Regions from separate parts of the Arthrobacter sp. UYEF36 genome, predicted to be linked through region 1. Evidence: predicted binding sites of a transcription regulator. Region 1 holds the regulator's gene; the other holds the start of a gene.
What was found. The regulator HrcA, encoded in region 1, represses chaperone genes, less so after heat shock. The targets are predictions, from matches to a motif close to TTNGCACTCGNNNNNNNCGAGTGCNAA.
Positions count from the first base shown of each region.

Region 2: ABIB29_RS01645 (FmdB family zinc ribbon protein) is a predicted target of HrcA. The motif match lies at 1,271-1,297, and genes of this name have one in related genera.

Region 1 covers NZ_JBEPOX010000002.1:292,414-297,092, forward strand. The annotation lists gene ABIB29_RS05395 (GerMN domain-containing protein) at 1-106, shown strand, start outside; gene ABIB29_RS05400 (16S rRNA (uracil(1498)-N(3))-methyltransferase) at 274-1,053, opposite strand; gene dnaJ (molecular chaperone DnaJ) at 1,056-2,183, opposite strand; gene hrcA (heat-inducible transcriptional repressor HrcA) at 2,285-3,298, opposite strand; gene ABIB29_RS05415 (DUF3097 family protein) at 3,531-4,382, shown strand; gene ABIB29_RS05420 (DUF4870 domain-containing protein) at 4,526-4,679, shown strand, end outside.
Region 2 covers NZ_JBEPOX010000001.1:337,460-342,138, forward strand. The annotation lists gene cpaB (Flp pilus assembly protein CpaB) at 7-561, opposite strand; gene ABIB29_RS01645 (FmdB family zinc ribbon protein) at 932-1,183, opposite strand; gene ABIB29_RS01650 (5-formyltetrahydrofolate cyclo-ligase) at 1,331-1,969, opposite strand; gene galU (UTP--glucose-1-phosphate uridylyltransferase GalU) at 2,069-2,986, shown strand; gene ABIB29_RS01660 (GNAT family N-acetyltransferase) at 2,992-3,612, shown strand; gene ABIB29_RS01665 (hypothetical protein) at 3,729-4,679, shown strand, end outside.

The sequences.
Region 1 (4,679 bases):
GGTCAACCTTGGGCCCGGCAACTATGAGGTCCGGGTCTCGCAGATCGAGGACGGCAACCCGGCCGAGGACCTAAACGTCGACACCCGCGGGTTCACGGTCAAGTAGCGGACCCCAACCGGATTTCAGCATCGGCTGCTCCGTAACGGCCCTTTTGAACCCTCAGAACGGCGGTCTGGGCCCACGCCGGCAGGGTTCCCTGGCCGAGCTTGCGAGGCGAGGGGGCCGGTGGGGAGCAGTCGACCGCTCTTTATCCGCGGACGGACCGGCGGACGCTACCAGCGGCCCAGGATGTCGCTGGCGAGGACCGTGGCGGCGGGACCGGCCGTGGAGGAACGCAGCACATGGTGTCCCAGCAGGGCTGTCACCGCGCCGGCATCGCAGAGCCTGGTCACTTCCCGCGGGCTGATTCCGCCCTCGGGTCCAACGATCAGCAGCACCTCGCGGCCCCCGTTTGACCCGTCGCCGGCGAAGCCCGCGTCCTGCCAGGCCTCCAGCACCCGACGCAGCGGCCGGACGGCGTCCTCGTGCAGGATGATGGCGAGGTCGGCCGCCGCCACTGCCGCCTGCAGCCCGGCGCCGTCGACGGCGGGGCGGACCTCCGGGATCCAGGCACGGCGGGCCTGCTTGGCCGCCGCCGTGACGACGGACTGCCACTTGGCGTGCGCCTTGGCGGCACGTTCGGCCTTCCAGCGGACAATCGAACGTTCCGCCTGCCAGGGGACGACGGCGTCGATCCCCAATTCGGTGGCGGTTTCGGCGGCGAGTTCGTCCCGGTCGCCCTTCGCGAGGGCCTGGACCAGGACGAGCCGGATCCCGGGCCGGGGTTCGTCGGAGAGCCCGGAGCACTCCACCGTCAGTTCGTTGGGCGCGGCGGCGGCCACGGTGCCGGTAAGGCGCTTGCCGGCGCCGTCGGCGATGTCCACGGTCTCCCCCGCGGCCAGGCGCTTCACCGTGACTGCATGGCGGGCCTCGGGTCCGTCAAGGACGAAGACGGAACCAGGGGCCAGCCCGTCCAGGGTGCCGGGGGCAGTGAAGAAGACGGGGTTGCTCACCGCTACAGGTTACCGAGCCGGTCCCGGAGCTTCGCGAAGACCCCGCCGCTCGCTGCAAGCTTTCCTTCGGTGAACTGTTCCCCGCGCAGCTTCGCGAGCTGGCGGAGCAGGTCCTCCTGGGCGGGGTCGAGCTTGGCGGGGGTGTCCACCTGGAGGTGGACCTTGAGGTCGCCGCGGCCGTAGCCGCGCAGGTGGGTGACGCCGAGCCCGCGGAGCGTAATGATTTCCCCGGACTGGGTGCCGGCTTTGACGTCGATCTCCTGCTGGCCGTCGAAGGTCTCGAGGGTCAGCTCGGTGCCCAGCGCGGCGGCCGTCATCGGGATGTTGAGGCTGGCGTGCAGGTCGTCGCCGTCGCGCACGTACGTGGCGTCGTTGGCGACCCGGATCTCGACGTAGAGATCGCCCGCGGGACCGCCGGCGGGACCGGCTTCGCCCTGCCCGGAGAGCTGGATGCGGGTCCCGGTGGCGACGCCGGCGGGAACCTTGACGGTCAGGGAGCGCCGGCTGCGGATCCGGCCCTGGCCGGCGCATTCGTTGCAGGGGTCCTTGATGACGGTGCCGAAGCCCTCGCAGGACCCGCAGGGGGCCGTGGTCATGACCTGGCCGAGGATGGAACGCACGGCGCGCTGGACCAGGCCGCTGCCGCCGCAGATGTCGCAGCGTTCCGGGTGGCTGCCGTCCCGGCAGCATGAGCCCTCGCAGGTGGGGCAGGTGACGGCCGTGTCCACTTCGAGTTTCTTGTTGACGCCGAACACTGCGTCGCGCAGCTCGATCCGGACGCTGATCAGGGCGTCCTGGCCGCGGCGGACCCGGGAGGCCGGTCCAGCCTGGCCGCCGGCGCCGAAGAATGTTTCGAAAATGTCCTGGAACGCGAAGCCCTGGCCGGCGTAGCTGCCGCCGCCGAAGCCGTTGTCGGTGCCGTTCTCGTTGCCGGTGGTGTCGTAGATCCGGCGTTTCTGCGGATCGGAAAGCACCTCGTAGGCGTGGGTGACGGCCTTGAACCGGTCCGAGGCGTCATCCCCGGGGTTCACGTCCGGGTGGAGGGTCCGCGCCAGCTTGCGGTAGGCCTTCTTGATCTCTTCTCCGGTAGCTTCGCGGGAGACTCCCAGAACGTCGTAATGGCTGCTCAAAGTTTGTATCTCTTCCTTTTTGTACTGCCGGTGGGGCACTGCCTGTTAGGGGCAAGAAGTCTGGTGCCGGCCCGTCGGGCCGGTCGGGTGGACGCGGTTCGTCAGGGGCCGAGGATCCGCGAAAGGTAGCGGGCCACGGCCCGGACGGCGGCCATGGTGGTCGGATAGTCCATCCGGGTGGGGCCCAGCACTCCGACTTTCGCCGTGGCGTCCGGGCCGTAGCCCGTCGCCACTACTGAGGCCTCCGCGAGGCCGTCGTACGGGTTTTCCCGGCCGATGCTGACCGTCACGCCCCGCGGGTCCTCGGCCATGTCGCTCAGCAGGCGGAGCATGACCACCTGCTCCTCGAGGGCCTCCAGCACCGGGCCGATGCTGAGCGGGAAGTCGACGTTGGAGCGGGCCAGGTTGGCGGTCCCGGCCATGACCATACGCTCCTCGCGGCTGCTGGCGGCCAGCGCCTCAAGGCCGCGGGCCAGCGACTGGGCGGCGCTGCGCCGTGCGGGCGGGCAGCTGGCAATCACCGACTGCAGCGTCTGCGGCAGCAGGTTCAGCGGAGTGCCCGAGAGGCTGCCGAGGAACCGTGTGCGCAGTTCGGACAGGGCATCGTCGGAAAGATCCTGCCCCGCGTCAATGACCCGCTGTTCGACCTTGCCGGTGTCCGCGATCAGCACAGCGAGCACCTTGCGGGGAGCCAGCAGGACGAATTCGATATGCCGCACCTTGGCGCGGCTGAGGTGGGGGTACTGCACAACGGCAACCTGGTTGGTCAGCTGCGAGAGCAGCCGGACGGTCCGGTCCAGAACGTCGTCGAGGTCCTCGGAGCCCTCCAGCAGCGCCTGGATGGCGCGCCGTTCCGCCGGTGAGAGCGGCTTGACCGCCGAAATCTGGTCCACGAAGAGCCGGTAGCCCTTGTCCGTGGGGATGCGCCCGGCGCTGGTGTGGGGTGCCGTGATGAGGCCCTCGTCTTCCAGAGCCGCCATGTCATTGCGGATCGTGGCGCTGGACACTCCGAGGTGGTGCCGCTCTACGAGGGCTTTGGAGCCGACGGGTTCCCGTGAGTGGACGTAGTCCTCCACGATGGCGCGCAGCACTTCGAGCTTGCGTGGCTCGCTCACCCTCCACCTCCAATCGACTGTCCCGCATCCGGTGCCGCCGTTCGACGGCCGCGCCTGACGCTGTCCTGGCACCAAGACGTGTTGATTAGCACTCGACATGCCTAAGTGCTAACCAGTCTAATATGAGTCGCCGCATTGTTAGCATTGGATTCGCTCCGGGCGTTCCTCCTGGGGTGGGTGTTTTCGGGCACAGCCCGCCGCAGCAAACCGAGCGCAAAGCAGTGTGTAGCCAATGTCGTACCAGAACTGGGGCCCCCAGGACCTGTCCGCCCCCGCCAAAACCCAACTGCCGGAAGTGCAGGTGGAGCGCGGAATGGTGCTCGAAGATGTGCAGTCCGGCTGGGTGGGCGCCGTGACCCGGGTGGAGAAGTCAGGCGGCATGCACGTCGTGGCCCTTGAAGACCGCCGCGGCAAATCCCGGTCCTTCCGCCTCGGCTTCGGTTTCCTGCTGGAGGGCCAGCCGATCCGGCTGATGCCGCCGGCGCCCCGGGCCGCCGCCGCAGGCACCGCAGGCACCAGAACCGCTTCCGGCTCCGTCCGGGTGGCCGGCCAGCGCGCCCAGGTGGCCAAAGCGAGCCGGATCTGGGTGGAGGGCAAGCACGACGCCGAACTCGTAGAAAAGGTCTGGGGTGACGATCTCCGGGCGGAGGGCATCGTCGTCGAGCCGCTGCACGGCATCGACGACCTTGCCGGTGCCGTGGCGGCGTTCGGGCCCGGGCCAGGGCGCCGGCTTGGGGTGCTGGTGGACCACCTGGTTCCCGATTCCAAGGAATCCCGGATCGCCGAGGCTGTGATGGCGTCCCCCGGCGCGGCCGGTAACGTCCTGATCGTGGGCCACCCCTACGTCGACGTCTGGCAGGCAATCCGGCCTGCCGTACTCGGAATCGAGCAGTGGCCGGTGATCCCCCGCGGCGTGGATTGGAAGACGGGCATCCTGATGGCCTTCGGCTGGCCGCACAGCACCAAGGAGGACGTCGGCCTGGGCTGGCAGAAGCTCCTGGGCGCGGTCCGGAGCTACGCCGATCTGGAGCCCTCCCTACTGGGCCGGGTGGAGGAGGTCATTGACTTCCTCACTGTTCCCTGAGGAGCCCTGCAGCGCTCCCCTGCCAGCGGGCCGATCCGTGAATTGGCGCCCGAGCAAGTATTCTTGGTACAGCGGCTACGCTCCCGGCGCAGCCTTGGCACCTCCAGGCACCAACGCACCACCGCAATCCGAAGGACGACACCGTGGCAGATAACGCACGCGAACACACTGGCAACCAGGCCGGCCATGGCCAGCCCCCGTACCACGGCGTTCCCGCGAATGCGCTGCCGCTCACGGCCAACGAGGACCGGCAGTGGGCCACACTGGCCCACTTTGGCGGCATCCTGGGCTGCGTTC
Region 2 (4,679 bases), on a different contig from region 1:
GACCCGCTAGCCGGGAGCCGCCGCCACGAGGACAAAGAACAGCTTCCCCTGCGTGGATGCACCGGCGAGGCGTCCGGCCTGATCGACATCGACGGCAACGACCAGGAGACCGTCGGTCTCCCCGGTGGCCAGCCATTCGCCGGCTCCGCTGCCGTGTTCCGAGGTCCACAGCACCGGCACTGCGGCGGCCAGCACCTGGGATGCTGCCGGCTGGTCGAAGCTGTTGCCGGTTGTCATCACGACGTTGACGAGTTGCCCGGGGGAGACCAGCTGGATCGACGCGGGGTCCGCCATTCGGAGCGGCACGGCGGCAGATCCCGGCGGGCTTCCCGCCAGCAGGCCGGGACCAAGGAGCTGGGAGTCGGATAGCAATTGGCCCTTGCGGAGAGCCACCGCAAGCTGTTTGCCCTGCAGGGAATCGGCGCTGCCAAAGCTGCCGGCGGGCACCAGCCCGCGCGGGACGCTCAGCGCCGTCAGGTCGTCCGGGCCGAGCGTTTCCCCGGCCGGGAGGTCCCGAGCGGCAGCGAAAGCGGAGACCGTAAAGGCCGGGGCCGGTGTCAACTGTTGGACCGTGAGACCTGCAGCCAAGCACAGCAGCAGCGCAACCCACAGCCGCCGGTTGCGGGCCAGCCACCTGCGGGGAGGCTGTCCACCGGGTCCTGACCGGCGCGGCGGGCTTGCGGAGCCAGGCCGGGCCGGGCGGCGACCGGGGGAACCGCCGTTTCCTAGAACCGATAAAGGTCGCCATGAGCCACGGAAATAGGTGCCAAGGACAACCCTGGGGGAAACGCCTACGGGCGGGAGGGGTCGGGCGGTCGCCATAGCCCGACACTACGCAGGGGCGCGAATGCCGGGCAGCCGGTGCCTGGGCTATGTGGACAAAGCCCGGCAGGCATCGAACCGGAACGGGGCCGCAGCCCGCGGGCAGTTCCTAGCTTGCGGAAGCGGCGGCAGGCGCCGGAGTTGCGGCAGGAGCCGGGGCCGGCGAAACGGTGCTGCCTTTGGCGTCGCGGGAGTCGGTCCGGTAGAAGCCGGAACCCTTGAAGACGACGCCGACGCTGTTGAACTTCTTGCGAAGGGTCCCCTGGCACTCGGGGCAGGACGTGAGGGAACTGTCGGTGAACGACTGCACGATCTCGAAGGCGTGGCTGCAGTCCTTGCAGGCGTATGCATACGTGGGCACTGGAAATCCTCCTCTGGGACAAGCGAGCAGGTCCCGTGCTGTCCGGTGCGGATCGAGGCCGACATGTCCGTCGCTCGAATCCGTCCCTTAGCAGTCGCAGGGCCTGAGTGCTAATTCTATCACCCCGGCCTGGCGTCCATTTGTGAGCTACTGGGGCTGCAGCCGGAGCAGGCCCGCCGGGGTGAGGGCGGCGGCCACCTTCCGGTCGAAAGGCTCAGCCGGGATGCTGCCGGCCGGCAGGACCTCGCCGGCGTACACGACGGCGGCGGTCGGCACTGGCGGCAACATCGCGCCGTCGGATGCCGGGGTTCCCGACGGGAGGACCGCGGTCAGCGCGGCCAGGAACTTGTCGTAGTAGCCGCCGCCCTGGCCGATCCGGTTGCCGGCGAAGTCGACCGCCGTGGCCGGCAGGAAGATGCCGTCGGTGTGCCGCATGACGGTGCTGTCGTGGCGTTCGCCCGCTGGTTCCCGGATCGGCGCGTAGCTGCTCCGGACAAATTTGGATGCCGGTGTCCAGTACACCCAGCTCAGCGCCCGGCCCGGCTCGCAGACCGGAAGCAGCACCTGGTGCCCGGCCCCATGCAGCGCTGCCAGCAGGGGAAGGGTCGGGGGTTCGAAACCCACGCCCAGATAGGCGGCAAAAGTGCCCTGGCCGCCCCCGGTCAGAGCGGTGGCCCAGGCAAGTCCGTGGCGGGCAATGCCCTCCCCGGCGTTTTCCAGTCCGGCCGGTGTCAGCGCGGCACGCGCGGCGCGGTGGCTGGCCCGGATCTCTTCCTTCGACGGCATACCCGTGTTCCCCTCCGCGTGATGCAGCCCGGCAAACAGCGCTTCTCCCGGCGGCCCGAATGATTACCCAATGATTGGTCCCTCCGTTAGATTAGACCAGTGACTACACCCAACGCTCCCGTCCGCAAGGCCGTCATCCCCGCAGCCGGCCTCGGCACCAGGTTCCTTCCGGCCACCAAGGCCATGCCCAAGGAAATGCTGCCCGTCGTTGATAAGCCGGCCATCCAGTACGTCGTCGAGGAAGCTGTCAAAGTCGGCCTGAGCGACATCCTGATGATCACCGGCCGTAACAAGCGCGCGCTTGAGGATCACTTCGACCGCGTCCCCGCGCTGGAAGCCACCCTTGAAGCCAAGGGGGACACCGCCAAGCTCGAGTCCATTCAGGCTGCCAGCAATCTTGGGGACATCCACTACGTCCGGCAGGGCGATCCGATGGGCCTGGGCCACGCCGTACTCCGTGCAAAGCAGCACGTGGGTTACGAGCCGTTCGCGGTCCTGCTGGGCGATGACCTGATTGACGCCCGCGACGAACTTCTCAGCACCATGATCGAGGTCCAGGCGAAGACCGGCGGATCGGTGGTCGCACTGATCGAAGTTGAGCCGTCCGAGATCAGCGCCTACGGCTGCGCCGACGTCCAGCCGATCGGTGGCGAAGAGTACGTCCAGATCAAGCACCTGGTCGAGAAGCCTGACGTCAAGGACGCCCCGTCAAACCTGGCCATTATTGGCCGCTACGTCCTCCACCCGGCAGTCTTCGAGGTGCTGGAACGCACCGCGCCCGGCCGCGGCGGCGAAATCCAGCTCACCGACGCGCTCCAGGAGCTCGCCTCCGGCGACGGCGAAGGCTACGGCGTGTACGGCGTGGTCTTCCGCGGCCGCCGCTACGACACCGGCGATAAACTCAGCTACCTCAAGGCCTGCGTCCAGTTGGCCTGCGACAGTGACGATCTGGGTCCCGGCCTGCGGGAATGGCTGCCGGGCTTCGCCTCGAGCCTGGCCCCCAGCCTGACCAAGTAGCTTCCGTGGGGGGCAGCTTCCACTGGCCGGTGACGCTCGAAACCGGCGACCTCGTGCTGCGCCCGATCCGGTACCGGGACCGCAAGGAATGGTCCGAGGTCCGTTCACGCAACAGCGAGTGGCTGGCCCCCTGGGAAGCGTCCAACCCTGTCCCCGGGGGTGGCCTTCCCGACTACCGCCACATGGTGCGGTCCCTCAAGGCGCAGGCCGGCCAGGCTACGGCCCTGCCGTTTCTGATCACCGAGCGGACCCCGGGTTTCCGGGATCCTGTCATTGTGGGACAGCTGACGGTCTCCTCCATCGTGTGGGGCTCAGCGATGATGGCCACACTCGGCTACTGGGTGGACAAGGACCGGGCCGGGCACGGCTTTGCCCCGACCGCCGTGGCTTTGGTGACGGACTATTGCTTCCAGAACCTGGGGCTGCACCGGATGGAAATCAACATCCGGCCCGAAAACGGGCCCAGCCTCCGGGTGGTCGAGAAGCTCGGCTTCCGTGACGAGGGCTACCGGCCGCGGTTTCTGCACATCAACGGTGGATGGGCTGATCATCGGAGCTTCGCACTGACGTCCGAGGAAGTGCCGGAGGGGCTCCTGTCGCGCTGGCAGCAGAGCCGTCCGGCGTAGCCGGCAGACCCTTTCTGACCAGCGCTTACGTCATCAATCCAGTCATTTGACAGTTCCCCCGCGACACACCGGGGACAATGCGGTCCCGCACCCCGCATTACTCATACGGTTTTGATGTGGACTTCCCTCTTAGCAGCTCTGTGATCCTTGTCATTGCTGTTGCGCTCTGGATTGTGTGGGTTGCCCCCTACATGCTCCGGAACGGACGCCACCAGCTGCAGCCTGCGGGCGAGCTTGCGGCAGACATGATCGATCTTGAAACAGCAGCCCCCCAAGCCGGGAACGTCATGAAGATGACGGCCCAGCAGGAGAAACCCATGACCAGCACCCAGCGCACCGAGTCCGTCCCGGGAACAACCGGGTTCGACGGCGGCCCCAAGACTTCAGCCACCGGCCCGGCGTTCAGAATCCGCTATGGCCGGCTGGCCCTCGCCCTGGGCGGCTTACTCTCGCTGCTCACCGGCGTCGTCTCGGCTGCCCTGCGCCTCTTCGGCCTTGGCTCACCCTGGCTGCCTTTCCTTGGGTTGTTCGGCGCCGTGGCCGCGGTCTTTATGCTCCGGTGGCTCGCGGTCAGGGACCGACGCCGGAAAGTGAATGCCGCGTTTCGCGCGGCCATGAGCGCACCCGCCCACGGGGCCGTACGCGCCCCGGAACGCGCCCCGCTGCGGGAGCCGTCGGGCGAGCCCCGCGAACGGCCGGAGAGCCCGCTCTTTGACGCCCAGGCCGACACCGCAGAACGGAAACCGGCCGCGAAGCCCCTGACCGGCCAGGAACTCCGCCAGGCGGCGCTGGCGGAAGCTCTGGCCTCGGGCGACACCTCCGTCCGTGGCGCCGAGGATGCCCCGACGGCCGAAGGATCCAGCTGGGAGCCGGTGGAGGTCCCCAAGCCCACCTATGTGGAGGCGCCGAAAGCCGAGCGGGCCGCCCCGGAGCCGCTCGACCTGCCGGAAGCCCCGAAGGCAGTCGGAAAACCGTCGCTGAAGCAGGGCCTTCCGCAGACGCCGGCCGGCAGCCTCGATGCTGACGCCGGGCAGAAGCCACTGGGCAAGGCCCAGAGTGCCCTGAGC